3 regions of the Neobacillus sp. B4I6 genome follow, and region 3 is predicted to be linked to each of the others. Evidence: a T-box and tRNA genes for the amino acid it is inferred to sense, from the RefSeq annotation. Region 3 holds a T-box; the other regions hold tRNA genes.

Region 1 (3,287 bases), 330 kb from region 3:
TACCTACTTGCTGCTTTTCTGTTGCATTTCCCTTTTTAAGGATAACGTTATAGAAATCATGGGCAAACGCTGAGGCAGCCGTCAGAACAAGGCCAGCAACAACAGCTAGAATAGTTGCAAAAGCGACTGCTGAAATAAAAGCAAATAACATATTTCCACCAAGAGCTTGGGCTAAAAGCGGAGCAGCCATATTTCCCGCTGGATTAGCTGCAACAATTGTACTGTTACCTACAAAAGCTGCCGCACCGAAGCCAAGAAAAATGGTCATAACGTAAAAAATCCCAATGATCCATGTGGCATAAACGACTGAGGAACGAGCAGTTTTGGCATCCTTTACTGTAAAGAAACGAACAAGAATATGGGGCAGACCAGCTGTTCCTAGAACTAGTCCCATGTTTAACGAAATCGTATCTAGGCCAATTTTGTATTTTACGCCAGGATTTAAGAAGGTCTCCTTTAACGGTGTTGCAGTTTTCATTTGTGCAAACATATCGGTAATACTCCAGTTAAATTTGGCAAAGACAATTATGGAGATGACTAAGGTACCGCCCATTAATAGGACGGCTTTAATGATTTGGACCCAGCTTGTTGCATGCATTCCTCCAAAAATAACATATACAGTCATTAGTACGCCAACAATTAAAACGGATGTGGTATATTCTAAGCCTAATAATAATTTGATAAGTGCACCTGCACCAACTAGCTGAGCAATCATGTAAAAAATCGAAATGGTTACCGTGTTCATGGCGGCAAAACCACGCACTTTTTTTGCATCAAATCTTGCAGCAATCATATCTGCAAAGGTATATTTTCCGAGGTTTCTTAGAGGTTCAGCTACCAAATAAAGTACAACAAGATAGGCAACTAGGAAACCAATGCTATAAAAGAAGCCATCAAATCCCGTTAAGGCGACTGCCCCTGCAATTCCAAGGAAGGATGCAGCGGACATATAATCCCCAGCGATGGCAAGTCCATTTTGCCAGCCAGTAAGACCTCCGCCAGCCGTGTAGAACTCACTTGCATTTTTCGTCCGTTTTGAAGCGAAGTATGTAATCACTAACGTAACAAAAACGATACATAGAAACATAGTAAATGCAGCTGTATTCATTAGTTAGTCCCTCCTTCTTGGATGACTTTATTAGCTAATTCATCAAATCTTGCTGCTTTTTTCGAGTAAAGCATACATAAAACCCATGTCATGACGAATTGTAAGAAAGCAAAGACCCATGCCCATGTTATACTTCCGATAAACTTATGATTTAACACTGTCGAATAGGAAGTTAATACAGGCAATGCAAAATAAAAACAAAAAAAGAATATGGTGATTGGCACGATGAATTTTTTCTTTTCGGAGAGTAATTTTTGAAATGATGATGATTGAACAATTGCAGTGTAATCGCTTTCAGAATTAACCTTAGTTTTTTTTGCCTCCAATGGTAGTTCCCCCTCTCATATAAAAGCCCTTTGTTCAAATCTGAGGTCAAATAAAAGACAATGCTGATTGGTCATTTGTTGAGGAAAAATAGATCGTGGCGGTAATTATACTGGAAGAAATTAATTTTTTAAAATTCGCTCCTTTAAATACAGATTTTTCTAAATTTTAAAATTACATTTTCGATTTTATTATATTGAGAAGGGAATTTGCAATAGGAAATTTCAAAAAAAGGTAAAAATACCCATTAAAAATTTATTAGGAGAAATAATTGAGAGGGTTGGATGTTATTTTGTAAATCAGAGAAATAAAAAAAACCCTTGCAGCGCAAAGGTTTTCGAAATATGGAGAATAGGGGGCTCGAACCCCTGACCTCTTGCATGCCATGCAAGCGCTCTCCCAGCTGAGCTAATCCCCCAGTTTATTGGTACAAGAAAAATTATATCTGTATTGCTATTATCTTGCAAGAGAAAATTTTGATTTAACATAAAATTTTTTTCTAGCCAATACTTTCGATTTCAACTTTCTGAACACCTTCTAAATTCGATACAGAGGAATACACATCGGTTGTCTTTTCACGGTAATCCACTGCAACTAAGATTTGAACAAGATGGTCCCCGTTGTCTAAATCTTTAATCTTAAGTCTACGAACAATATAATTTTTTTCTAATAAGAAAGAAATCGCTTTATCAATTTGATTTTGGTCTCTAATAAACAAGTGCAACATGACTTCTTTTTCCCGTAATTGTTTGGGACCAATGATCTTCATTAAAAATGGAACAAATTCCACACTAATCATAAGTAGCGCAACACCAACAAATGCCTCTATGAAAAAACCAGCTCCGACAGCTATGCCAATTCCTGCGGCTCCCCATATCATCGCAGCAGTAGTTAATCCTGAAATACTATCATTGCCCCGTCTTAGGATAACACCCGCACCTAAGAAACCAATTCCTGAAACAATCTGTGCTGCTAAGCGAAGAGGGTCCATTGTAATTTTAACATTATCCGAATTGGGAAACATATACGCCGATTCAATCGATACAATTGTCAGCAAACAACTCACAACCGAGATAACCAGACTTGTCTTAAGTCCAACTGGTTTCCTTTTTAATTCTCGTTCTAGGCCGATAATAAGGCCAAAAACAGCAGAAACACCTAACTTAATTAATATATGGATATCGATACTACTCATCTTTAGGTTCACGTCCAATTACACAGTCTGTTGACTGAAGTTTTGTTTGTTGTGGTGGTAGAAAATATAGAGCATTGGAAAAAATTAAAGGTTTTCCTATGTTGATTCTACACATAAACGAGTATCTAATGGAAGTACAAGTGGGAACTTATATTTTTATGTACTATGGAAATTATTTACTATTAATCAATAACCGTCTATTTATTATATGATAAGAAGGATCAAAAAAGGCTATATCAATGAGGTTTACATTTCCCTGTTTTTTATATGGTCCTTACTTTAGTAATAAGAATGAGCTTTTCAAAAAAACTTTTAAAATTATATTGCAAACATTAATTTATCATGTTATATTAAATCTCGTCCTCATCGAGAGAGTCAACTAACGAAAAAAAGATTTTTAAAAAGTTGTTGACATTAAGATGTTGGATATGATAAATTAATAAAGTCGCTTACGAGCGAATGAGAAATTGATCTTTGAAAACTAAACAAACAAAATCGTGCAAACAAACAAAATTTTAGTTTCAATTACGAAACTAAGCCAACGTAACAAAATGAGCTAATCAACTTTCTTGGAGAGTTTGATCCTGGCTCAGGACGAACGCTGGCGGCGTGCCTAATACATGCAAGTCGAGCGAATCAATAGGAGCTTGCTCCTGTTGG
Region 2 (3,287 bases), 1.4 Mb from region 3:
CCAGTTATGATAACCTGATGGGTCGCAGTGCCCTTTTGTTGAACAAACCTGGTACTCCGTACATATTTGAAATCCTACGAATAAGACAACATTCAAAATTAAGGTTAACTATTTTAATTGATACATATTATAAACTAATGATTTATTTCTAGGCTGCTAAAGGGATTAATTCTTTTATTTTATTTGGACAGTAAGACTCGTTTCGTCGTGCTATTCCTACAAAAATCCTTGCTAATTTACCTATCAGTTTCATTATTGATTTCATTTTCTTTAGCTTCTTAACCTTCACATTATGGGAATGCATTGCTTTAAATTCAGGATTATTCATCACAAGGCTCATGGTTACTAAGTATAGGAAACGTCGTAGTCTTGACCTTCCACGCTTCGAAATAACAATCTGACCTTTCCACTTTCCAGAACTTGCTTCAGCTAGATGTAATCCTGCATGACGTAATAGAGAGTTTCCGTGAGAGAATCCACTTAGATCACCTGACTCACCTAGTATCCCAGCTAATGAAATTTCACTTATTCCTTTAATCATAAGTAGTTTTTTTGCAAATGGTATTTTATTGAGAACTTCTTTAACTTGTTGTTCAACTCTTTCGAGTTGTTTTATAGCGAGGTCATATTCTTCTAATAATTGTTCTAGGTGGAATTTATAAGCATCAAGAGCTTGTCCAGTTCCAATAGAAGTTTTTGCTAGGTTGATCAATAATTGAGCTTTTTTAGGTCCTGGTTATCTTTTCATTAATGACTTCCATCCCCTCTGGACATCTAGTGACTCCATTGAAGATATTTCATCTGGAGTTGGAAACAAACGAAGGGTTGCGATGGCTCCTTTGCACGAAACATCGTTAAACACTTGTCGCAGCTCTGGAAAGACAATATCCACCCATCGATTTATTTGATTTAGAGACATTACAAGACGTTTTACAATCACATCACGGTTAGACATAAGAACTCTAAGTTTCTCAAATGATTCTGAGGATGGGCGAATAAAAGAATAGTATCCGTTTTTGACCATATCTGCGATAACTAATGCATCTTTTTTATCACTCTTAGATTGAGTATTATCACGATTCTCTTTATTCCTTTTTACTAAGTGAGGATTGACAGTTACTACCTCAATTTTTTGGTTAAATAACCATTTTGAAAGGTTAATCCAGTAATGGCCTGTAGGCTCCATACCTACTATTGCTGCATCTAAGTTTTTTAATCTTTTTAAATCATGAATCCAGTTTAGTAGTTTAACAAACCCCTCTTCATTATTTTCAAATGTAATAGGGTCTCCCACTACAATTCCACGGAAGTTAACTGCTCTTGCAACGTGTAATTGTTGAGCGATATCCACACCAACAATAAGATGTGTATCGGAAATTCTTTCGATTAGTTGATTTTGTTTGTCTTGCATTTTAAAATTCATAGTAGGGCTTCCTCCTTAAGACTTTGAGTTAGATTGGTCTCTATACTCGTATCTTACTGAGGGGCTCTATTTTTTTCAAACCTGATATTTAACGATCTACAGGAATGCTAACCTGCCCAGTTAGTTTAAGTGAAAATATTCACAATCTATTCACCATTACCTTACAACATCGGTAAGAACATAAAAAGAAAAACTCTAATTAATACAGGAATTTAATCAAACTTTATTTTAAAGCTACAGCATTAAAACAATAAAAGCCTACTCATTAACGAGTGGGCTTATTTTCGTTATCTTTATCCAATTTTACATTTACGCGCCTTAGAGGATTCGAACCGCTGACCTCCTGCGTGCAAAGCAGGTGCTCTCCCAGCTGAGCTAAGGCCCCAAGGCCCCATAGTGTTAATATCCAGTTCGACTGGTCGGGAAGACAGGATTATGCTGTTTATGTTCATGCTCTGGTCCATTCTTGTCAGCTTGCAACTGTTCTTCCCAAATGCTTTCCCATTCTTTTAAACCATTCCAAATATGGTCCATTATAATACCGGCACCTTTTCTTCCTGTTCCTTCAAAGCACGATACAAGGCAGATCTAGAGACGGAAGTCATTCCCGTGATTTCTTTAACCGTGTATTTGTTCAATTTATAAAGCTCAATGGCGTGTTTAAGACCAGCGTGTTTCTTGTGGTATTTCTTCGGTCTTCCTTCATAAACACCTTTACTTTTAGCAATCTCGATTCCATTCCGCTGTTTCTCTTTTAAAATGGTCCTTTCCATTTCAGCAAAGCCAGCCATGATTGTTAAAAAGAACTTTCCTGTTGGCGTCCTGGTATCTATGTTCATATCAAGAATCACAAGATTAATATTCCTAGCTTCAAAATCCTCAACCAATTCTATTAGTTGTCTGGAGCTTCTTCCTAATCGGTCCATCCGGATTACTACAATCGTGTCTCCAGATTCCAACTTGTCTAATAGCTTGTCTAATTCTGGTCTTTGTTTGGATACACCAGAAATTTTTTCGTGTACAATTTCATCGACTCCGAATTTAGAAAGGGCTGCAAACTGAGTGTCCAAATTCTGATCCTTGGAACTGACCCTAGCATATCCGTAAATCATTTTCTTCCCCCCATGTTTCACTTACTCTACCTTGTTCATGCTGCCTTTCCTTATTTCCTATTTAGATTTATAGTTATCACCATAATAATCAATATTCAAATCTGTAATCATACTTTTAAGTTCATGGGCCACACTAGCCACCCATACAATAGCCCCTATGGTGAGCCCTACACACAATAATGTTATAACTCTTTTCTTCTTCTTCTTCATTGACGTTTCCTTCCTTTTATGTAATCTCTTATACTACAAAATTGTATCCTATCCGCTTAAGTTTTGGAACAACCTTTTTGGGACACGCTAAAATATTAATCTTGCGTCCTCTTAAATTATCAGACAATTCGTTTCACGGGGTAGACTTTTTGGAACAGTAGAAAAAATATTTTTACCTCCCCCTTGAAATCCACCATTTTTGATGGAAAAATAATACAGTGCATATTTTAGAAATTTTAGGGGGAAATCACTTGGCGAAAAAAGTTGAATTAGAAAAAGTGACAATTGAGTTTTTTTGATGCTGGATTTGACAAACAGGCTTGGGTATCAGGATGTTTGTTTGAACGACTTTATGGATCAAAGCTACAAAATTTAGATCTCAAAAATGAACTTGAAAAACTTAAAGAGAACTTGATGATATTAAAAGCAAAAAAACTGATTAAGTTTGCATATTGTGAGAGCAAACGTCAAAAAGCCCGGTATCTAGGAATAGGAAAACCGGGCTTTTTGCTAGGGTTTACAACTATGTCATTCGTTAGAGA
Region 3 (3,287 bases):
GCCTAGAACGTCTTTTAAGGCTTGGTGTAACAAATGGGTTGCTGTATGGTTTTTAATAATTTTCACGCGGTTTTCAGCATCAACCTCAGCAGTCACCTTGTCGTTCGTTGTTAAGGTTCCTGATTTAACTACTACTTGGTGAAGATTTTGACCATTTGGTGCTTTTTGAACATCCTTAACCGTTATGCTAGAATCTACACCTGTTATCAAACCGCGGTCAGCAATTTGCCCGCCGCTCTCTGCATAAAACGGTGTCACATCTAGAATTAATTGTACTTCCTCGCCACTAGATGCTTTGTCGACAAGTTCACCATTTTTAATGATTGCTGCCACAGTAGAATTCGTTTTAAGTTCTTCATAGCCGACAAACTTACTTTCAACCTTAACATCTCTAAGGACACCGCCTTGGACCTGCATCGAGTCGACATCTTGTCTTGCTGCCCGGGCACGCTCACGCTGTTGCTCCATTTCTACTTCAAAGCCTTCATGATCAACCTTCATGCCCTCTTCTTCAGCATATTCCTCTGTTAATTCAACCGGGAACCCATATGTGTCATAAAGTCGGAAAATATCAGCACCAGTGATGGTTTCACTGCCTTTCTCTTTTTCCTTCTTAATCACAGTTGCTAAAATCGCTAAGCCTTCATGAAGTGTTTCATGGAAGCGTTCTTCCTCACTTTTGATAACTTTTTGAATAAAATCGGTCTTGTCTTTCACTTCCGGATAGAAATCATCCATGATTTCACCTACGACAGGAACAAGTTCGAACATAAACGGACGATTAATATTAATTTGTTTAGCATACCGGACAGCCCTCCGAAGCAAGCGGCGCAGTACATAGCCACGACCTTCATTTGAAGGCAATGCCCCATCGCCGACCGCAAAGGCAACCGTACGAATATGATCTGCAATTACTTTGAACGCAACATCGGTCTCTTTGTTCTGTCCGTATTTTTCGCCGGAAATCTCTTCTGTTGCCCGAATAATAGGGATAAATAAATCTGTATCAAAATTGGTAGGGACGTTTTGAACAACAGAAGCCATTCGTTCTAAGCCCATCCCCGTATCAATATTTTTCTTTGGCAGCGGTGTATAAGTACCATCCGGGTTATGGTTAAATTGAGAAAATACTAGGTTCCAGACTTCTAGATAACGGTCATTTTCTCCACCTGGGTAGAGTTCAGGATCCGTAGGATCATTTCCATACTCTGGACCGCGGTCATAGAAAATTTCTGTATTCGGACCGCTTGGACCTTCACCAATATCCCAGAAGTTCCCTTCAAGACGAATAATCCGCTCCTCTGGCAGACCAATGGTGTTATGCCAAATTTCATAGGCCTCGTGATCTTCAGGATGGATCGTAACTGAGAGAAGTTCTGGATCCCAGCCAATCCATTTCTCAGACGTTAAGAACTCCCATGCCCATTCAATAGCTTCTACTTTAAAATATTCACCGATTGAAAAGTTACCAAGCATTTCAAAGAATGTATGGTGGCGAGCTGTTTTTCCGACATTTTCAATGTCATTGGTTCTGATAGATTTCTGCGCATTTGTAATTCTAGGATTTTCAGGAACGACACGTCCATCAAAATACTTCTTTAAAGTTGCGACCCCACTATTAATCCATAATAGTGATGGATCATCATGCGGCACAAGTGATGCACTCGGTTCAATGGTGTGACCTTTTTCTTTACTAAAAAACTCTAAAAACATCGAACGAATTTGTGAACCTGTTAAATTTTTCATTAGTAGACCCTCCTTTTTTATAAAAAAGCATACAAAAAAGCCCTCATCCCAAAAACAGGGACGAGAGCTTGTCTCGCGGTACCACCCTGATTACGGATACAAAACACGTATCCATCTCTCAATAATCCCTTAACGCAGGAATACGGCAGTGGTTAGCTGCACTCCAGATTAGCTTTCTGTCGTCCTTCATCTAGAGCTTCTTTCAGCCAGGGAAGCTCCTCTCTTCTACGCAAATGCGTTACAGATGGTCTCTACAACATACTCAATCCTTCAACATTTTCATACAAATAATCATTCTATATCACGAATTATAGCTACCCGAAAAAAGTTTGTCAATCTATCACCCGCTTATGTGGAAGGTTCTTTTGCTTTCCTGCGAATAAAATGATTTTTCGCGTGAATAATAGCCACTTTTATTACCACTAAAACAGGAACAGCCAAGATAAGTCCAAGTATTCCACCGACTTCTCCCCCAGCTGTTAACGCCATCATGATTATTAAGGGGTGCATATGAAGACTTTTACCTACAATCAATGGAGATAGGATGTTTCCTTCTAGAAATTGAAGCCCAAAAACAATCACCATTGTAATCACAACTAATTTTACGGACGATGTGGCAGCGATGATGACTGCTGGTACAGCTCCGATGATGGGTCCAAAATAGGGAATGACATTGGTCACTCCAACAATCAAGCCTAAAATTAAAGAGTATTTTAGTTGAAATATCCAAAACAAAAGGGCTGAGACACTGCCAATGATTACACATACCAGAAGTTGCCCTCTTATGTAACTGCCCAGCGATTCATCAACGTCTTTTAGGAATAGTGTCCCCTTCTTCCGCCACTGTTTAGGGGTAATATACCATAGAGATCGTTTAATCAATTGAAAATCCTTTAGCATATAAAAGGCAATGAACGGAATGATCATCATTATTAAAGCAGAATTAAAAAAACTAATTAAAATATTTACAATGACTGACAAAAGAGAATCGAGCTTTTTTTCAAACGCATCAATTCCATCATTAATTCTAGTTTGCAAGCCGTCGGGCCATTCTCTTGTGTGCGATTGAAGCTTATCAATCCATCCTCTGTATTGCTCTGCTAAAACTGGCGCGCTCTCGGAGAGGTCTTTTATTTGGTCGATCATCGCAGGAACTCCCTTATATACGCAAATACCCAGACCACCAAAAAATAAAATATAGATAAGAAAAATAGCGAGTCCTCGATGCATGCCTTTTTGGTGTAATTTTTCGACAATTGGATGCAGCAAATAGGTGATAAATCCTCCAATCACAAAAGGGAGGATAATAATTGTTGCTGCCCTAAAGACAGGCATCCAAACAAAGCGGATTTTTAGAAACACATAGATGGCAATTAATAAAAGGAGTAAAAACCCGATGCGGTAATACCATTTCATTTGAATCTCCACGTTTTATGCCTCCTTTTCATGTTAGTTTTAGAGACACTTGGTGGAATTATGCATCAGAAAAGCGGTAGCGCATGTTAACAGGTATGAACCGAAACGCAAAAATCCCCCTCGAA

Evidence for each region. A T-box is a leader RNA that pairs with one kind of tRNA and senses whether it is charged. The one in region 3 lies ahead of alaS (alanine--tRNA ligase), so its partner is inferred to be a tRNA-Ala.
Region 1: it encodes a tRNA-Ala, which carries the amino acid that the T-box ahead of alaS (alanine--tRNA ligase) is inferred to sense. The anticodon was not compared.
Region 2: it encodes a tRNA-Ala, which carries the amino acid that the T-box ahead of alaS (alanine--tRNA ligase) is inferred to sense. The anticodon was not compared.

What each region holds. Positions count from the first base shown of each region.
Region 1 covers NZ_JBNPWB010000002.1:143,262-146,548, forward strand. The annotation lists gene QF028_RS02435 (solute symporter family protein) at 1-1,108, opposite strand, end outside; gene QF028_RS02440 (DUF485 domain-containing protein) at 1,108-1,434, opposite strand; tRNA gene QF028_RS02445 (tRNA-Ala) at 1,778-1,850, opposite strand; gene QF028_RS02450 (MgtC/SapB family protein) at 1,932-2,627, opposite strand; rRNA gene QF028_RS02455 (16S ribosomal RNA) at 3,194-3,287, shown strand, end outside.
Region 2 covers NZ_JBNPWB010000002.1:1,912,856-1,916,142, forward strand. The annotation lists partial or broken gene QF028_RS11535 (IS110 family transposase) at 149-1,423, opposite strand; tRNA gene QF028_RS11540 (tRNA-Ala) at 1,736-1,807, opposite strand; gene QF028_RS11545 (hypothetical protein) at 1,823-1,957, opposite strand; gene QF028_RS11550 (recombinase family protein) at 1,957-2,535, opposite strand; gene QF028_RS11555 (hypothetical protein) at 2,593-2,745, opposite strand; gene QF028_RS11560 (hypothetical protein) at 3,031-3,287, shown strand, end outside.
Region 3 covers NZ_JBNPWB010000002.1:475,017-478,303, reverse strand. The annotation lists gene alaS (alanine--tRNA ligase) at 1-1,746, opposite strand, end outside; T-box leader at 1,800-2,029, opposite strand; gene QF028_RS04135 (AI-2E family transporter) at 2,095-3,174, opposite strand.